2 regions of the Paenibacillus sp. MDMC362 genome follow, and region 2 is predicted to be linked to the other one. Evidence: a T-box and tRNA genes for the amino acid it is inferred to sense, from the RefSeq annotation. Region 2 holds a T-box; the other holds one or more tRNA genes.
What was found. A T-box is a leader RNA that pairs with one kind of tRNA and senses whether it is charged. The one in region 2 lies ahead of leuS (leucine--tRNA ligase), so its partner is inferred to be a tRNA-Leu.
Positions count from the first base shown of each region.

Region 1: it has a tRNA-Leu gene. The T-box ahead of leuS (leucine--tRNA ligase) is inferred to sense a tRNA for this amino acid. The anticodon was not compared.

Region 1 covers NZ_QLYT01000008.1:412,900-422,650, forward strand. The annotation lists gene DP091_RS04165 (ABC transporter substrate-binding protein) at 1-143, opposite strand, end outside; gene DP091_RS04170 (response regulator transcription factor) at 272-1,783, opposite strand; gene DP091_RS04175 (cache domain-containing sensor histidine kinase) at 1,776-3,599, opposite strand; gene DP091_RS04180 (L,D-transpeptidase) at 3,784-4,122, shown strand; gene DP091_RS04185 (AI-2E family transporter) at 4,220-5,296, shown strand; gene DP091_RS04190 (hypothetical protein) at 5,397-5,792, opposite strand; gene DP091_RS04195 (uracil-DNA glycosylase) at 5,812-6,498, opposite strand; tRNA gene DP091_RS04200 (tRNA-Leu) at 6,704-6,789, opposite strand; gene DP091_RS04205 (polysaccharide deacetylase family protein) at 7,148-7,912, shown strand; gene DP091_RS04210 (TetR/AcrR family transcriptional regulator) at 8,113-8,712, shown strand; gene DP091_RS04215 (MFS transporter) at 8,829-9,751, shown strand, end outside.
Region 2 covers NZ_QLYT01000020.1:53,789-63,539, reverse strand. The annotation lists gene DP091_RS10760 (ComEC/Rec2 family competence protein) at 1-154, opposite strand, end outside; gene DP091_RS10755 (deoxycytidylate deaminase) at 274-792, opposite strand; gene DP091_RS10750 (ComEA family DNA-binding protein) at 841-1,506, opposite strand; gene comER (late competence protein ComER) at 1,679-2,521, shown strand; gene leuS (leucine--tRNA ligase) at 2,502-4,943, opposite strand; T-box leader at 5,033-5,285, opposite strand; gene DP091_RS10735 (AraC family transcriptional regulator) at 5,326-6,207, opposite strand; gene DP091_RS10730 (Gfo/Idh/MocA family protein) at 6,285-7,358, opposite strand; gene DP091_RS10725 (Gfo/Idh/MocA family protein) at 7,382-8,551, opposite strand; gene DP091_RS10720 (sugar phosphate isomerase/epimerase family protein) at 8,577-9,443, opposite strand.

The DNA of each region.
Region 1 (9,751 bases), on a different contig from region 2:
CAGATCAGCTCAACCGGTTTCTCGGCAGTTCCCCCACCGTTTCCTGCACTCTCTTCTTTGTTGCCTCCGCATGCCGACAACAGCATGGATGCAGACAATAGCAGCGTTAGCGGCAGGAGCCATTTCTTTTTCGATTTACTCATGTTTATCCTCCCTTTTGAATCCTTTGTGTCTCTACACTTATAAGGTTATCCCATGAAAGCAGTTTCACATAGGCGAAAAATTAAAGGTATTATGGTGAAAATAAAGAAAAAAACTCTGATTAAATTAATCAGAGCATTCCTCGAAAATCCCTCGGCGATACGCCGACGAATTTTTTGAACTGTTTATAGAAATAACCGGTTTCCCAATAACCTACATTTTTTGCGATATCCTGCACTTTCGTCGAAGTGTTTCGGAGCAGTTCCTTGGCTCGTTCAATCCGGTATCGGTTAATATACTCCGTAAAGTTCTCACCTGTCTCTTTATGGAACAGATGCCCCAGGTAGACGGGATGAATATGATATTGGGCGCCTAACGCCTTCAGTGACAAATCCTCGTTATAATGATGCTGGATATGATGCAGAATCTGCTGGATGACAGGGCTCTTCACGTCATTGTTGAGCGAATCGACCAGTCCGCCAACCCCTTCCTTCACGGCCGTAATCAGATCGTCGATCGATACGGAATCCATAATATCGGTCATTGTATTTTTCACAAAATCAGGGGCAGCCGTGTATTGGATATCGTTCAGCTCCAGCTTCAGTCGAATGACCATCTCGACCGCGATGCTCTTGAGAGTCGTTGGGATCATCCCCTGCGAATGGCGAAGCCGATCAAAATCACTGTCAATCAAGTCAAACAGCACCTGTTTGTCCCTTCCGGCGATGCCTTTGGCATATTCGGGCCACTGTACGGAATAGGATTCCGCCGCTTCTCCCTTCTTGGCTTGAACATCCACATAATCCACATAGGAGGGCTGCTCCAGAACGAGATAGTATTCCTGTGCCTCCTTGGCGTGAAGATAACTGTCCTTATAATTACCGCCAAGGCTTTCCACGCTGCCAAGCGAGATGGACAACTCTTCTTCATAGCAATACTCGCGCACCTGCTGCAGGAGCCGGATGGCTCTCGCTTTTTCCGTGTCCGGATCTTTCATCATAAAAATCACCACGTGATCGCCGTCGTTATCCCGGAAATACAGCACACCCGGCTCCTGGTCCATTAATTGATACAGACAGCTCTCCAGCGGCGTGAAATCCGCTCTCAGGATAGACGCCATGACGTAAGGCAAATTCAGATTCAGCCCCAGAAGGGTCGCCCGCTCCTCCAGCTCCTCCGGCTCAATCCGGTCCGTGATCCAGCGATACAGGATATTGCTCCGCAAAATGTTAATGTCGTACTCGTCCAGTCTCATTTCCCTTCTGGATTTGTTCATTTTATCCGTTGTGCTGGCAATCGTTTCTTCCAGCTCTTTCAGATTGATCGGCTTGAGCAAATAGTTCTCGATCCCCAGACGCATGCCTTCCTTCAAATAAGCAAAATCGTCGAAACCGCTCAGGATGATCACCTTCAGATTACGGTTTAATTTACGCGCGCCCTCAATCAATTCAAGTCCCGTCATGACAGGCATCGATATATCCGTAATGAGAATATCAACCGGAATGACCGCCATCTTCTCCAGCGCCTTGCGCCCATTCTCCGCATGACCGACCACCTCGATGCCATACTTCGACCAATCCACGACGTCATATAATCCCTCTATAATGAACGGCTCATCGTCCACGATAAACACTTTATACATCGTTATTCAGCTTCCCTTCTGCCACCGGAAATTTGACTGTCACCGTCGTACCGTTACCCGGCTCACTCTGGATGTCCATTCCGTACGAACTTCCAAACGTCAGCTTTAACCGCTCATTCACACTCCGCAAACCAAACGATTCTTCACTCGACTCGGCCATCTCCAGCCGGGATTTGATCTCCTCAAGCTGCTCCGGCTCGATCCCTTTCCCGTTATCCTTGATCTCGATAATGACATCACCATCCTGCTGTGCCGCGTTTATCGTCAGCCAGTTATCATCCTGGTCGCTGCGCAGCCCATGAACGATGTAATTCTCAATCAGTGGCTGCAGTGACATTTTCATCATCGGCACATGCTTGATTTGTTCCTCACAGTTCATTTTGTAAATATACTTGTCCTTATAGCGAATGCGAAACAGTTCCAGATAGAGCCTGCACGCCTCCAGCTCATCCTTCAGCGTATAGTGGGACTTGTGCTGAACGATATTCTTGAACAGCATCGATAAGCTGTAGATCATATCGCCAACATCCTGCGCCCCTTGCGAGAGAGCTCTCATTCGAATCACTTCGAGCGTATTATAAAGGAAATGCGGATTAATTCTGGCTTGCAATGCAGACAGCTCCGCGTTCTTCTGGTTAATTTCCGCCTTGTACACCTTGTCGATATACCGGGAAAGCTCGTCCAGCATTTCATTAAAGCTGCCCGCAATTTGCCCCAGCTGATCATCCTTGGTATCCTGCATCCGCGCCACGAACTCTCCCTTCTCAACCTTACGCATAAAACGGATAATGTTATCTGTCCGCTTGGAGTAATTCACGATCATCAGCGAAGGAATGGACACAGCAATCACGATGCACAGCAGGGCAGCAATCATGATGGTGCTCTGCACGCCATGGAAAGATTCAGCAATCTCACGTTTAGGCGTAATGCCAACCACCGTATAACCTGCCTGATTGTGCGCTGCCGTTGTAATATACGATTCTTCGTCGAGGTTCACGGTTTCTTTGGAATTCAGCAGCCGGTCGGCATAAGGATATTTCTCGCCGTAATATTTGCCAGAGGAATCAAACATCACGCGGCCATCGCCGGATAAAACCATTACGGATCCCTTCAAATGATCTTTGCCACTGTTCAGGACGACATCCAGTGCTTCCGTTCGATATAAAATAACCAGCTGCCCCAGATTCTTGTAGGTGGCCATATCATTAATCGGGCTCCGAATCGAAAATAACGGTAGGGTCACGTCTCCGGCCAGCTTACGCACCCATAGATTCGGCAATGTGACACTCTGGCTTTCAAGCGCCATCACGTCGGGGATGTAAGAGTGCGTGGCATTCGCCTGATAGAGCCTCGTCATGCTGCCCTGCTTGTAAACATACACATACTGCTTTTCGGCACTGTACAGCATAATATTCTCGATATCCGGATCATCGTCCAGCCTCTGCTTAAAGTAAGCGACCACGCTGTCTGAATTGGACTGCCCGCCGCCCGCAATCCGGTTCATTCGCTTGGCCATGTACTCATTAAACGAGTTCATGAGGAAATAGGAAGTGTCAATGCCTAGAGAGGTGTTGCGATACAGTTCATTCACATAAGACTGCGCATTCTCATATTTTTGATTCACGTGCCGTTCCACCCGCTCAACCGCGCTTCGCTGAATGTCCAATTCACTGCGAACGGCTGATTGAAACAAGAAATAATACATAAGAAAAGATAAGGTGACAATGGTAACCACCGCAATCAGGGAGATTAACAGCAGCATCTTGGTAAACATATTATTTTTGATATATTTGTGATAAAACCTAGCAGGAGACATCGGTTTCCCCTTCCTGATGCAAACGTTGTTACTGCGTAGCATATTAAATATAACATCGGCCGACCGTCATCATTGGATGAAATTTCTACCAAGTTATGAAGGTGTAATTTGCCTATTTTAGGTTAATTTAGGGTCCTGCATTCCCCCTGGTTCATAGCATGAATCAGGAAGGAGAGGGTTTACAATGCCCCAATACCGCATTATTGTCGATTTATCCGATTATCAGCTGCACCTGCTGGATGGCAACATCGTGGTACGTACGTTCCCGGTTGCCATCGGCAAAATGGCTACGCAGACGCCGCCAGGCAATTACACCATCATCAACAAGCAGCCGAATCCCGGGGGACCGTTCGGAGCCTATTGGTTAGGGTTGTCCAAACCCCATTACGGCATCCATGGCACGAACGACCCTTCATCCATCGGCCGCCCCGTTTCCCTTGGATGTATTCGGATGTACAACGAGGATGTGACGGAGCTGGCTTCCCTCGTGCCCATCCATACCCGGGTCACCATACGAAACTGATAACATAAACTGGTGATTTCAAATCCCTCCAATTGGTTAAATACAAATGTTACATAGTACCTATGTATTTACTAATCGTTGTATGGAGGGATTGCCCATGATGCAGAGCAAATATTTCAGGACATGCTTTGGCATAATCGCACTGCTCTTGATCATTTATCTCGGTTCCGAAATCAGCTTTTTGTTCCGGCCAATCGTCTCCATGTTCAATATGCTGATCGTTCCCGTCGCGATGGCCGGCTTCTTCTATTATTTGCTCAGGCCGATCGTGGACTACCTGGAGCGTCGCAAAATCAAACGATCCATTGGCGTCCTGATGCTGTATTTCGTATTTGCCGGTCTCTGCGCCATCTTCGGCATTGTGGTGTGGCCGACTCTGCGCGAACAGATCGAAAACTTTATCAGCAATACCCCATTTCTGGTAGAGGGCGTGCAGGAACAGATTGACCAGCTGCAGCAGAATCGATTCTGGTCACGCTATATACCAACGGAATCCGAGCTGTCCACCTCACTGACGGAGTATATGAATCGGATCATTACCTGGATCAGCAACTCCATCAACAACCTGATTACCGTTGTATCGAGCGTTGTCGTTATTATTGCTACGATTCCGATCATTCTGTACTACATGCTGAAGGAAGGCGGCAAGCTTCCGCCCAGGCTGCTCAGTGTTCTGCCAAGACGATATCGCCGCGATGGCCAGGAGGTGCTGGGTGAGATCGATACGGCACTCAGCAATTTTATTATCGGCAAAGTGATCCTGAATCTTATCCTTAGCATTATGATTTATATCGGATTTCTGATCATCGGGCTGCCCTATTCCTTGCTCTTGACAGTGATTTCCTTCTTCTTGAATTTCATCCCGTATATCGGAGCGCTGCTGGCGACCATTCCCGCCGTCATTATCGGATTTATCGAATCTCCTTCCATTGCGATATGGTCCGTTGTCGTTATTGTCATCGCTCAGCAGATCCAAGATAATATTCTGACACCGGTCATCTACGGGAAGCAGCTTGATATTCACCCGTTGACCACGATAGTCCTCATCCTTGTAGGCGGCGATTTCTTCGGGCTGCTGGGCATCCTGCTCGCCATTCCGGCTTACATGATCATCAAAATTATCGTGGTACGGATTTACGAACTGTTCCTTGCCGAAAAAGTAGAAGACGCATAATGAACTCGGCTTACTGAAAGACATACATTTCCATCTGCACAAAAAAGGATGTCCCCGCCAACTTCACGATCGCTGCTGGGGACATCCTTTATTTAAAGAATCACGCATTGCCGCGCAGGGACCGAACCACAAAATAATGCTCGTCCTTACGCAATACCATGCCATTTGACAGGGTAACGGTATCCTCATCGTGAGAAGTCAGGATGGCCTGTGATGACACCAGTCGATTGCCCCTCCATATCATGACGGAAGATCCAAAATAGACGGCATTATCAAATTGAATGGTATGGTTCACGACATAACCGATGGAGTTCAAGGCCGGGTATGCGTTTCTCGGCATAATTCTGTGAATGGCGCGAAACGGTATAACAAGCTCACCCGGGCCAAGAATCACTTTTTCCTGAACGGGATCCCATCCTTTCAACACACCTTCAACCGTGCTTTTTGCCCCGTCTAAACGCTGAATGACAACATGACGACCAATCCAATGTTTCATGAAGGTCACCTCTCGCGGATTATTCATCTCCATCGCCTAACGTGCTCGGGATGTCCCAATTCACGGGTTCCAGACCCTTTTGCATTAAAAAAGCATTAGATGTTGAAAATGGACGACTACCTAGGAATCCTTTATGCGCTGCAAACGGACTCGGATGACTGGACTCAAGCACCTTATGCCGGCTTCGGTCTATGAAGGAGCCTTTCTTCTGTGCGTAACTTCCCCATAATATAAAAACCATTGGTTGATCGCGTTCATTCAGTTTCGTAATGACCGTGTCGGTGAATTTCTCCCACCCGATCCCTTTGTGTGAGTTCGGCTCGCCTTCGCGAACCGTAAGCACTGCGTTAAGCAGCAGTACCCCTTGATCCGCCCACGATTGCAAGGAACCGTGATTGGGAATCGAGATTCCCAGATCCGAAGCAAGCTCCTTATGTATATTTCGTAAAGATGGAGGAACCGCAACCCCGGGCGAGACGGAAAAGCTCAGCCCCTGCGCCTGCCTACGACCGTGATAAGGGTCTTGTCCCAAAATTACGACTTTCGTCGATTGGTACGATGTTTGCTGAAGAGCCCGAAATATATCTTCCTTAGGGGGATACACCGTGCAGCGCCGGTACTCCTCGTCCACCCGTTCCATCAACGCTTGAAAATAAGGTTTATCCATTTCTCCCTGCAGAATAAGGTCCCAATCATTGTTAAACATCCGCATGTCTCCTCTCTCCTCCTCACACAGGCCAGCATGGAATCATAAAAGAATGCGATTTCTATTTTCGGAACACCAACATCTTCCGTTCAATTTGAATCAAATAACAACACGCATCATGAGTTGACCTTGTGTCGATTTAAAAAATAAGCCGGCACCCATACGGGGGCCGACTTATTTTGCATCTTACCAGACGCTGTTATAATGCCGAGGACGGGGGTCGAACCCGTACGGTAGTCACCTACCGCAGGATTTTAAGTCCTGTGCGTCTGCCAATTCCGCCACCCCGGCATATTTATCCGCGCATGTTCCTAGCGTCGTTCACGTTCACTTACATAACCGAAGGTACGCGTGGAATTCGCAATATTTTGCGATCTTATTCCGATATCTAGGTGTGCACATATCGTCTTAGCGACAAAATTGATAATACCATGTCCAACCATATGATGTCAATATATGAAACTCATAATTTTTCGCATCACCCTATCCAAAGCCTTATTCCCGAGAGCTTCGAGCCTCCCTCTAACTCATCCGTTCGAATCCTTCCGTTTTCCGTAAAGAATAATTTTACCGTTATCACCAAATGATAAATATGCTACCACTGTCATACGCGAAGACTAGAACAACAGAGAAAAGGATACCGCTCACCATGAAAAAACTCTCAACCGTCATATGGATCGCTCTCTCCATCTCCCTTTGCCATCATCATGTTGTCAACGCCAACCATGCGCCATCCGCTTCCAAAGGAAGGGGCTATTATGAGGAACGCGGCGAGATTGTATGGGAAGTCCCCACTCACAACAGAGTAATTGCTCTTACCTTTGACGATGGTCCGGACGCGCGGAACACCGTTCAAATTCTGGATCTGCTGAAGCAATATGACGCAAAAGCCACCTTCTTCGTTGTTGGCAGCCGGGTGGAGAAACACCCCGAGATCGTAGCGCGTGAGCTGCAGGAAGGACATGAGATCGGCAATCACTCTTACTCCCATCCTCCTTTTCACAATATTAATGTCAGCAAGTTAACGAGCGAGTTAAACCAGGCGCAAGATGCGATCTTCCAGGCAACCGGCATTCGAACCGTTCTGTTTCGTCCACCGGGAGGCAGCTATAATGAAGCAATTGTCCGCACGAGCAAGGATTTCGGTATGCTGACCGTATTATGGTCATGGCATCAAGATACGCTCGACTGGCGAAAACCCGGTGTTAACCGAATCGTTAAAAAAGTGCTGGATAATGCTCATAATGGAGACATCGTACTGATGCACGACTTTGTGCCAAGCAGTACACAGACGGTAGAGGCTCTCAAAGTGATTTTACCGGAGCTGCAAAAGAGAGGCTACGAGTTCGTGACCGTTTCGGAGCTGCTCTCCTATCATGAGAAAACGCGTAAATTCATTGAAGTAAACCATTAACGGGTTGAATTACGCTCAAGTGTTCTAGAATAACCGACTGCCTTCTGATGGTAACGGTTACTTTTTGGAAGACGCTTGGACCGAAAAAATACAGAGTCAATTTCCTCTTGAATATATCAAGTCCATTTGATAAGATACAGAACGAACGTTCAGTATATAAATTTTGAACAGCTTTCAAGGGTTTATAAGGGGGTGCATGCGTGAATAAAAAACAACAACAAACCGAAGATACCAAGCGACGAATAGCTGAAGCCGCCAAGGCGCTTTTTATGCAGAAGGGTTACAAATCAACGTCAATTGAGGAAATCGTTGAGGCCACGGGCAGCAGTAAAGGGAATATCTATTATCATTTCAAGAGCAAGGAAGGGCTGTTTCTGTATCTGGTTGAGGAATGGGACCTCGAGTGGGAACAGAAATGGAACAGCAAAGAGCAGCATTACACCACCACCGTTGACAAGCTGTACGGAATAGCCGATCAACTGGTGTTTGATGATCTGAACCACCCCTTCTCTAAGGCGCTTGATGAATTTATAAACAACAATGGCGATGTCAGCGAAGAAGTAGAACAAAGAATCGTTCAGATTATTAGGAGCCATTTGGAATTCAACCAGAAATTGCTGCAGCAAGGGATGGATCGCGGGGAGTTTGAGAATCATAATGTGGAGCAGCTGTCCGTTATCTTTGAGAGCCTCATTGTTGGCTTAAGCCAGATGTCGCGTATAACGAAGGTGGAAAATGCGCTTGCCCTTTATCATGCCGCCATCAAAGTATTTCTGCATGGCATTGAAAAGAAATCATGAAAAATATCAACTTTTTTTCATAGACTATCACAAACCGAACGTTCAGTATATTGTATACCGTATTACAATCATTTCATCATGTTTATTAAATCGTTGTTTATTTTGGAGGAATCATCATGTCATTACTGATGCGAAACAATGGAGCCATTCTGCTCCTCATGTTCAATATATTTCTAGTCTTCACCGGGATTGGACTCGTCATACCTATTATGCCAACCTATATGACGGAACTGCATATTAGCGGAAGCACGGTAGGCATGCTCGTTGCCGCCTTTTCATTAACACAGCTGTTATTCTCCCCACTTGCAGGAAGATTGTCCGACACCATGGGCCGTAAAAAAATCATCATCACCGGCATGATGGTGTTTGCCATATCGGAATGGTTGTTCGGAGCTGCCAGCACACCGCTGCTCCTGTTTGCCTCAAGAATGCTGGGCGGTATCGGCGCTGCACTCATAATGCCCGCAGTTATGGCCTACACGGCCGACGTGACTTCGAATGAGGAACGCGCCAGAGGCATGGGATTCATTAATGCGGCGATTACGACAGGCTTCATCATCGGACCGGGCATCGGAGGATTTATCGCAGAGTTTGGCATTCGCGTTCCTTTCTACGCCGCTGCCGTTGCGGGTGGTATTGCCGCGCTGGTAACGCTGCTGCTGCTCCCGGAATCGTCAACCAAGCAGGAAGCACCGACCGTGCTGGGACGGAAGAAGGAGAGCCTGGCCGTTCAGCTGGTGCGTTCTTTCAAGGAGCCTTACTTCCTAAGTTTGATCATTGTATTTGTGCTCTCGTTCGGGCTTGCCAATTATGAAACGGTGTTCGGCCTGTTTGTGGATCATAAATTCGGTTTCACCCCTAAAGATATTGCCATGATCATCACATTTGGGTCGATTGCGGGTGCCGTCGTCCAAGCGACGATATTCGGTTGGATCCTAAACCGCTTCGGTGAGAAAAGAGTCATTACGCTCAGTTTGCTTACCGCGGGAATCTGTATCCTGTTAACCCTGTTTGTGCATAAATACTGGCTCATATTCTT
Region 2 (9,751 bases):
AAAGGCGCCCTGTCCCCGCCCAATGACATACAGCAAGCAGGATGAGAATCAGCCCGGCTGCAATCATGGCCAGCCTCCATCCATCATACAGGCATGCAGCACCGCTGCCGATTACCCACAACACGGTAAAAACAAGTAACGGCCTTCGCTTCATGATTTGAACCAATCCCTTCATCATTAAATAAAAAAGGACCCTTGCCTGCATATCGCAGTCAAAGGTCCTTCCTCTGTGACTTTCTATTCATTTTGTTGGCATAACCTTATATTCATGAATCATTCCGCTACCGTCATCAGGGTTTCGCGCGGCGGCTCATACGCTTCAAGCTGCCGGAACATAATCCCCTTCTGTTCCATCATGCGGGACACCTTGCCCGAATCCTTCGGATAAGGACGGTGGAACACAACCTCGACAATGCCGCTGTTGGCAAGCATATTCGCACAAGTCCAGCAGGGCTCATCCGTCACGTACACCGTGCTGCCTTCCCGATCGATCCGGTCCGTGAATAACAGCAGATTCTGCTCGGCATGAATCGTCCGGATGCAGCGCTGTTTCTTCACCATGCTCTCCTTGCCGTCCTGCACGACCAGTTCATAATCCTCAGCGATCATACAGCCCGCTTCCGAGCAGTCAGGCACCCCCATCGGCGCGCCGTTATAAGCCGTCCCGAGCAGCTTCTTCCCCTGCACCAGCACCGCGCCGACATGACGCCGCGGACATTGGGAGCGGGTAGAAACCATAAAGGCAATATCCATGAAATAGGTATCCCAATCTTTACGTTGATCTGCACTCATCATCTGTCACCTGTTCCTTATCAATATCGCCTTTATTGTAGCACATAGCTAAAGTCCAACGTAAGGCTTCATCTTCTCCAGCATTTTGGGCCCGATGCCTTTTACGTTCATCAAGTCGGCCTGACTTTTAAAGGGACCAAACTGATTGCGATAATCGATAATGGCCTTTGCCTTCGCCTCGCCAATGCCAGGCAGCTCCATAAGCGTTGCAGCATCCGCCGTATTGACATTAATCAATCCGGATGGATCCGGAGCTGGTGGTGACTGTGCTGTACTGCGAACAGGAGCTTGCTGCTGTAACTGCTGACTGACACCTTCAGCCTGAGGAGGCGGTACCGGGGGCGAAGAAGGCTGACCAGAAACCGAAGACGGCGCCGTATGATCTGCTAAACCACTCCCTGCCGCTCCTTGATCTTGGTCTGGCATGGTGTCCTTCGCATGACTATTACTGGCAGGCTCGATATGCATTGTCTGGGTGCTCTTATCAGCAGGCTTCGAATCCGTTCCGGCTTCAGACAGTTCCACATTCTTCTGCAGGGAATCAGCCTCGGATGTCTTCACACCCTTATTCTCTTCGGCCGCAACCACCTGCTCCAGCTGATCGTTCAGCGGCTGCCAGCCCTCGATCCCCTGATCCGCACCGCCGGCAAACAAGATGAACCCGCAGCCCGCAATCGTTGCGGCAAGACTCCAGCCTAAAGATATCCGTTTCATCGGTTGACCTCTCCTTTACATTAAAGTTCATTTTGTACAAATCCAGAAATATTCTTCGGTTTCCCCACCGAAATCGCATGAAAAACCGTCATGAATCGGCATCTTCCCCGCATACATTAAACGTAAGAACGGTACATTTCTGCCGTAAAGCGCGAAAGGAGGGAACATACACATGAAGGTCGGTTTTATCGGTACGGGCAGCATGGGTAGTCTGTTGATCGATGCCTTCATTCAATCGGGCGCACTCCTGCCTGAGCAGATTCGGGTCAGCAACCGAAGTCCTGAAAAGCCGATGCAGCTGGCAAAACGTCATCCCGGTCTGACGGTATGCAGCTGCAACACGGAGACGGCTTCTCAGAGCGACCTGCTATTTCTATGTATAAAGCCCCTTGAATTCAAATCTGTCATCAGCGAAATCAAAGATCGGCTTGAAGCCAGGCAAATCGCGATATCCATCACGAGTCCGGTTCAACTGATCCATCTGGAATCATCGCTGCCCTGCAAGGTGGCGAAAATCATACCGAGCATCACCAACCTAACCGGAGGCGGAGCATCGTTATGCATGTACGGTTCCCGAATAAAAGAAGAAGACAGGCAGCTTGTAGAAAGCCTCCTGTCTTATATCAGCAGGCCGCTCGAGATACTGGAATCGCACACGCGAATCACTTCCGATTTCTCCAGCTGCGGACCTGCTTTTTTAAGTTTATTCATGGAAAAATGGATCGACGCTGCCGTTGAAATGACCGGAATCGACCGCAGAACCCTTAATGCATTAGCCGGGGAAATGCTGCTTGGCACCGGCAAGCTGTTAACGGAGGAGGGCTTCTCCCCCGAACAGCTGCAAGAGCGGGTTGCGGTTCCCGGAGGCATCACGGCTCAGGCTTTGGCACTGCTGGATTCAAACCTGAACGGATTGTTCTACCAATTGATCCAAACCACACACGACAAGTATGAGGAGGATTTGGCAAAACTGGATGCTGCCTTCGGTTTTACGATTAACCGGCCACGATATTGACCAGTTTGCCCGGTACGGCAATGACTTTGCGAATACTCTTTCCTTCCAGCGCCTGCTTGACATTCGGAAGGGAGAGGCTATGTTGTTGCATGGCTTCTTGGTCCATGTCTTTCGAGATTTTGGCACGTTCTACGATTTTGCCGTTAACTTGAACGACAATCTCCACTTCGGCCTCTACAGTCCAAGCCTCGTCATACTCCGGCCATGGCACGTAGGTTACGCTCTCCGTGTAGCCTAAACGGCTCCACAGCTCTTCAGCCAGGTGAGGGGCCAGCGGGGAAAGCAGCTGCACGAAGTTCTCCATCGCTTTGCGCGGAAGCTCTTCCGTCTTGTATCCCTCGTTGATGAATACCATCAGCTGGCTGATCGCTGTGTTAAAGCGCATATGTTCAAAGTCTTCGGTCACTTTCTTAATCGTTTTATGCAGTGTACGTTTGAAATCGTCCGTACCCTCGCCTTCCACGATTCTAGGGTTCAATTGACCATCGTCCCCGATGAACAGGCGCCATACGCGGGAGAGGAAACGATGCGTTCCTTCAACCCCGTTGGTGTTCCATGGCTTGGTTGCTTCCAGCGGCCCCATGAACATCTCGTACACGCGCAGCGTGTCGGCTCCGTATTCGTTAACAATATCATCCGGATTGATGACATTGCCGCGGGATTTACTCATTTTTTCATTATTGTTGCCCAGGATCATACCCTGATTGACCAGCTTCTGGAAAGGCTCCTTCGTATCGACAACGCCCAGGTCATACAATACCTTGTGCCAGAAGCGTGCATACAGCAAATGAAGCACCGCATGCTCCACACCACCGATATAGAGGTCAACCGGCAGCCATTCCTTCTGCTTCTCCTTGGAGCACAATTCATCATTATTGCGTGGATCGATATAACGCAGGTAATACCAGCAGCTGCCGGCCCATTGCGGCATCGTATTCGTCTCGCGGCGGGCTTTCATGCCGGTCTCGGGATCTACCGTTTCCACCCACTCCGTAACGTTAGCCAGCGGTGATTCGCCGGTACCGGACGGTTTAATCTGATCCACATCCGGCAGCAGCAATGGGAGCTGCTCCTCAGGCACGGTCTTCATCGTTCCGTCTTCCAGATGCAGAATCGGAATCGGCTCACCCCAGTAGCGTTGACGGCTGAACAGCCAGTCGCGCAGACGGTAAGTTACCCTCTTCTTGCCCTTCCCCTCTTGCTCCAGCCATTCATTCATCGCCTGGATAGCCTCTTCATTGTCCAACCCGTTCAGGAAGCCGGAATTCACATGCGCGCCACTGCCGCTATATGCTTCCTCTTCGACATTTCCACCCTGAACGACTTCAATAATCGGAAGACCGAATTGCTTCGCAAACTCCCAGTCCCGGCTGTCATGACCCGGAACCGCCATAATGGCACCCGTTCCATAGCCGGCAAGCACATAATCCGCGATCCAGATCGGCACTTTAGCGCCGTTTACCGGATTAATGGCGTATGCACCCGTGAATACACCGGTTTTATCCTTGGCCAGATCCGTCCGCTCCAGGTCGCTTTTACGTGCTGCTTGATCTTGATAAGCCTTGACGGCTTCACGCTGATCGGCTGACGTAATCTTATCCACGAGGTCATGCTCCGGCGCCAGAACGCAGTAGGTTGCCCCGAACAGCGTATCCGGACGGGTGGTGAACACCTCCAGATGACCATCGTAACCTTCGATGTCAAACCGAACCTCAGCGCCTGTGGATTTGCCGATCCAGTTGCGCTGCATATCCTTCAGGCTTTCGCTCCAGTCCAGTTCATCCAGATCTTCGAGCAGACGATCCGCGTATTCGGTAATGCGCAGGATCCATTGGCGCATCGGTTTACGTACGACCGGATGGCCCCCGCGTTCGCTCTTGCCGTCGATGACCTCTTCGTTCGCAAGCACGGTACCGAGCGCTTCGCACCAGTTTACCGGCACTTCAGCCACATAGGCAAGGCCGCGCTTATAAAGCTGGATAAAGATCCACTGGGTCCATTTATAATATTCCGGATCGGTTGTGCTGATCTCGCGGTCCCAGTCATACGAGAAGCCCAGAGATTTGATCTGGCGGCGGAACGTATCGATATTCTGCACGGTAAACTCGCGCGGATGCTTGCCTGTGTCCATTGCATACTGCTCCGCTGGCAGACCGAAGGCATCCCATCCCATCGGGTGAAGCACGTTGTATCCGCGCATCCGCTTGTAACGGGACACGATGTCAGTCGCCGTGTACCCCTCCGGATGCCCTACGTGCAGGCCTGCTCCTGATGGATACGGAAACATATCCAGCGCATAAAATTTCGGTTTGGATGATGAATCTTCCGTTTTAAAGGTTTTATTCTCATCCCAGTATTGCTGCCACTTCGGTTCGATGGCCTGCGGCTGATAGCCGTGGCCGGTTGGTTGATTGTCCGTCATACTCCATTGCTCCTCCTTCACAGTCAAGAGGCAAGGCCTGTGCCGTTGCCCAAAAAAACAAAAAAACCTCATCATCCATAGCGCTGATCGCTAGGGACGAGAGGTTTGATTCCCGTGGTACCACCCTAGTTAGCCAAAGGCATGCTTTGCCTTTCACTCCCTTTGCATCCTTATCGCGGATGAGACGACGATGCTTCAGCGGCCAAATCTGCCGAAATACAGCGGCCGGGTTAACACCATTGCTCCGAGGCGAGTTCATTCCTATCGTCAACCGGTTTTCACCAGACACCGGCTCTCTGCATGATCGAAAGTGGAACGATTGATCCTCATCATCGCGTTCATATTACCGTTTTAATGTGGCTATTATACCCAAAAAGTCCGGTCAAGTCAACGAAAGCTCTTCGCCGCTTCTGCGATAATATTCCGGCGTCGTCCCGACCATGGCTTTGAACATCCGGCTGAAATGAGCCAAATGCTTGAAACCTGCCGCCTGGCTGATCTCCGTGATGCTGAGATGCGGGTGGAGCCTGAGCAATATTTTAGCTTGATTAATCCGCCGGTGATACAAATATTTAAACACCGTCGTTCCGGTAACCTCCTTAAATAAGGAGGATAAATAGTGTTTCGTGATATGCATTTCGCGGGCAATTCGCTCCAGCGTCAGATCCTGCATATAATGTTCCTCGACGAACGATACGACATGCTGGACATGCCGCTCTTTCTCGGAGATGGAGTCCTGATCCTGCACAGCGTCCTGGCACCAGTCCGCGATGATGTACATCATCTCCAGAATACGCAAGGTCATCCGTTCCTGCCGAAAACCGGCCGTGGATGCCGAGAGGCGATGTATATCGGCCAGCATGCCTTCGAATTCGTCCCGGTTGGCCCCTGTCAGTGTCATGCGATGATTTCGCAGCGATTCGAAGGGATCCAGCAATATCGATTTGGCCGTCTCCGAAAGCCCCTTGCAGATCCAGGCCGGATCGAAATGCAGAATGCTTCTGACGTATCTCGAATCGGGCTCAACATTCGGACAATGGAGCGTAAGCCCGTTCATCAGGAGCAGATCCCCCGGTTTCAGGGTGAAAACGGAATCGCCGATCAAATAAGTGCAGCGTCCTTCATGGAAATAATAAATTTCATAAAAAGCATGCGAGTGAAACTGCCCTCCCGACAGCGGCTGTTCATTGTAATAGGTCAGATCGAACGGCGCTTGCAGCTGCATGCGGTCAAAGCCTGGCATCATATCGGCAGATGAGGTCATCTAGAGAATCGCCCCTTTAGCGATTTTGGAGTTATATAACCCACAAGATAACGGGGTTTTCTCTATTATAAATGATTTTATGGAATGCGCACGGCCTCATTTTGGGCGATGACGCACAATTCTCCGGCTTTGAAGGCATGCTCCTGGGACATGGCATGCTCCGTGCGTTCCAGACAATCCAGGATAAGCTCACCGAAGAATGGATAGCCCACCTTGCCTTGTAGCTCCATATGAAACTCTCCCTCCCCATTAACCAGGTACAGATGATCGCCCTGCGGATGCCTTGCGATATCGATGTATTTGCGAAGCTCGATGTATCCTTCCGTCCCCAGAATAAAGGTTCTTCCGTCGCCCCAGGTGCCAAGGCCCCCGGGTGTCAGCCAGTCGACTCGGAAATAATTCGTGGCCCCGTTGTCTCCCATAAGCGTCGCATCTCCGAAATCCTCCAGCTCCGGGTAATCCGGATTCGCATAATTCCCTACCTTGCTGCTGAGCACCTTGGCATCACGGCAGCCCGCAAAAAACAAAAATTGTTCAACCTGGTGGGAGCCGATGTCACACAGAATGCCCCCATACTGTTGATGACGGAAAAACCAGTCCGGACGGGAGGATGCGTTTAAACGGTGCGGCCCTGTTCCCATCACTTGCACCACTCGCCCGATCGCCCCGCCCTGGATCAGCTTCCCGGCATGGACGGCACTCTCCACATGCAGCCGTTCACTGTAATAGACCATGTACTTCTTGCCTGTCTCCTCGGCTTTCGCGCGAGCAGCGTTCACTTGCTCCAGCGTCGTGAAAGGCGTCTTATCCGTAAAATAATCCTTGCCGTGCGACATGACCTTAAGACCAAGCTCGCATCGTTCCGAAGGAATGGCGGCAGCCGCAACCAGACGCACTTCCGCATCCTGAAGCACCTGCGATTCGGACGAGGCGACGGTTACACTTGGATAAGCCTTGCAAAAAGCCGCAACCTTCGCGGGATCTGGGTCGTACACCCACTTCAGCGTCGCCCCGGCTTCGATCAATCCGTTACACATGCCGTATATATGTCCATGCTCCAGCGACATAGCGGCAAAAATAAACTCTCCGGGCTTGCACACCGGCTGGGCCTTGCCCACCGGCGCATAGAGCATTCCATTACTGCGGTCCATACCACATGCCTCCTGATTGTGATTTAGTAGGATCCAAACGTCTTGCTCATATCCACCGGCCCGATCTCCTTGACCGTTTTCTGAGCGGAAGATTGTGCGATCCTTTCCTGCAGCATTTCGTAATACAGGTCCTCGTTAAGAGGGAGATCAACCCAATTGTCAGTCCAGGTGGACAGATGCATGGCATTCGACAGCGTCAATCCGTGGATTCCCTCTTCACCGGGAGCTATCAATGGTGTTCCATGCAAAATAGCATCCGCAAAGTTCTGGATAATGCCGCTATGCTGTGGATTATCCCCCGAGATCGGCACCTCGCATTTCCAGCATTCCGGTTCGCCGAACCCCCCGGTATACTGCCGATTGAATTCCGGCTCCGGCACTCGGAGGCGCCAGAAGGTAAGCTTGCCGTCCTCGATGACGATTTTTCCGCGGTCGCCCGTCACTTCATATCGGTTGGTTCCGGGCGCTTCACCCGTCGTCGTAATGAAGACGGCCGTAGCCCCATTCTCGTATTCCGCATAAGCCGTCACGTCATCTTCAACTTCGATGTTCCGGTACTTGCCGAAAGCGCAAAATGCACGAATTCTCTTCGGCATCATGCCGGTCGTCCACTGCCAGAGGTCCAGCTGATGCGGGGACTGGTTAATCAGCACCCCACCGCCTTCTCCCGCCCAGGTAGCCCGCCATCCGCCTGAATCATAATAGCTCTGAGACCGGTACCAATTCGTTATGATCCAGTTCATGCGCCGGATCTCCCCGAGTTCACCTTCTTCTATGAGCTCTTTCAGCTTCTTGTACAGCGGATTGCAGCGCTGGTTGTACATAATCGAGAACACTTTGCCGCTGGCTTCTGCCGCGCGGTTCATTTCTCGCACTTGCTTCGTGTAAACGCCTGCCGGCTTCTCGATCAGGACATGGAGTCCATGATTGAGGCACTCGATCGCCACTTGAGGATGAGCATAATGAGGCGTCGCAATGATTACTGCATCGATCTCCCCCGAGGAGATCATAGCTTCCGTATCACTCCATATCTTCACATCCGGAGGCTGCGTTGCCCTTGCTTCTTCCTGTTTAGCCGGATTCAGGTCGCATATAGCGCTTAGCCGCGCTCCCTTGATCCGCCCGGACGCCAGCGATTTGGCATGCGAAAACCCCATCCCCAGTCCAATAACCCCTACTCTTACCTGTTCCATGTCTATAGCCTCCTTCAAAAGTGACCTACGCGTTTTGTTTCTGCTCTGACCACAACTTCATCTGCTCGGCAAAACGAAGAAGCATTTCCCTGGACTCAAACGTTCCGCTAAAATCTTCGATTCCGTAGTAACCTTCGTAACCAACCGACTGCAGATCCTGTATGACCTGCTTCCATGGCACGGCCCCCTGGTCAAGCGGAACCCATTCCCCGGACCATGCCGCAGAGGCACCATCGTTGGAAGGCGTTTTGCGATAACCCCCGTTTTTCACATGGACATGAGCCAGGTAGGGACCAAGAAGCTCCAAGCCCATCCGGTAGTTCTCGTAACCTTCATGGACCATGTTGCCGGGATCATACAGAACGCCGATATGCTGCGGATTAAAGTGGGATACAAGCCGGTGCGTCAGTCCGGCGCTCGGAGCGATCGTAAGATGGTGCGTTTCCACCACGGCTTTGACCCCGTAAGCCGCAGCGAGATCCTGCACCTCATGCAGGTAACGAACCGCCTGGTCGTACAGCTCATTATAATTTCGCTTCCGGTCGTATCCCGGGATACCCGCGCGAATAAATGAAGCTCCAATCAGCTTGGCTGCTTGCATCACCTTCTCCGTTGCTTCCACGTCGCCGCATGTCAAATAAGGCACGACCGCAAGACTGCGCCTGCCATGCTTGTCGGCCGCTTGCTGAAACCTGAGCCAATCCTCCTGCGTGCCGTTCGGATCCATGGAGCAGCGGTTATGCCGCCAGAACGAGGGCTTCTCCCCTGCAGCTTCTTCCGGAATCTCCTTAAAGCGCCATTCGATTCCTTCAATACCGGCATCCGCTGCGGCTTTTGCCAACTCCTCAGGCTGTAAGTCGGGAGTTGCGACCGTGAAAACGGATAGTTTCATGCTCATTCATCCTTTCTCGTCCCAATAGATTAGTGTATGCATCATTTGACCATCGTTGAACTCAAATACGTTCATACAGCGCGTACCGGATGCCTGGAATCCTCCCTTGAGATAGCGCTCTCATTTCTGTTCATCTTATCTATTCCTCATCGTAGCACAGTCCCAGAAGCAAACCCATATCCCTTCTAATGAACCTTAACCACAGTCAAATAAAGCAGAAAAGAAGTGTCTTTGAATATAATGAAGCCATGCTCGACAATAAAAAAAGCACTTTCTCTCGTCGCTACCGACAAAAGAAAGTGCTTCTC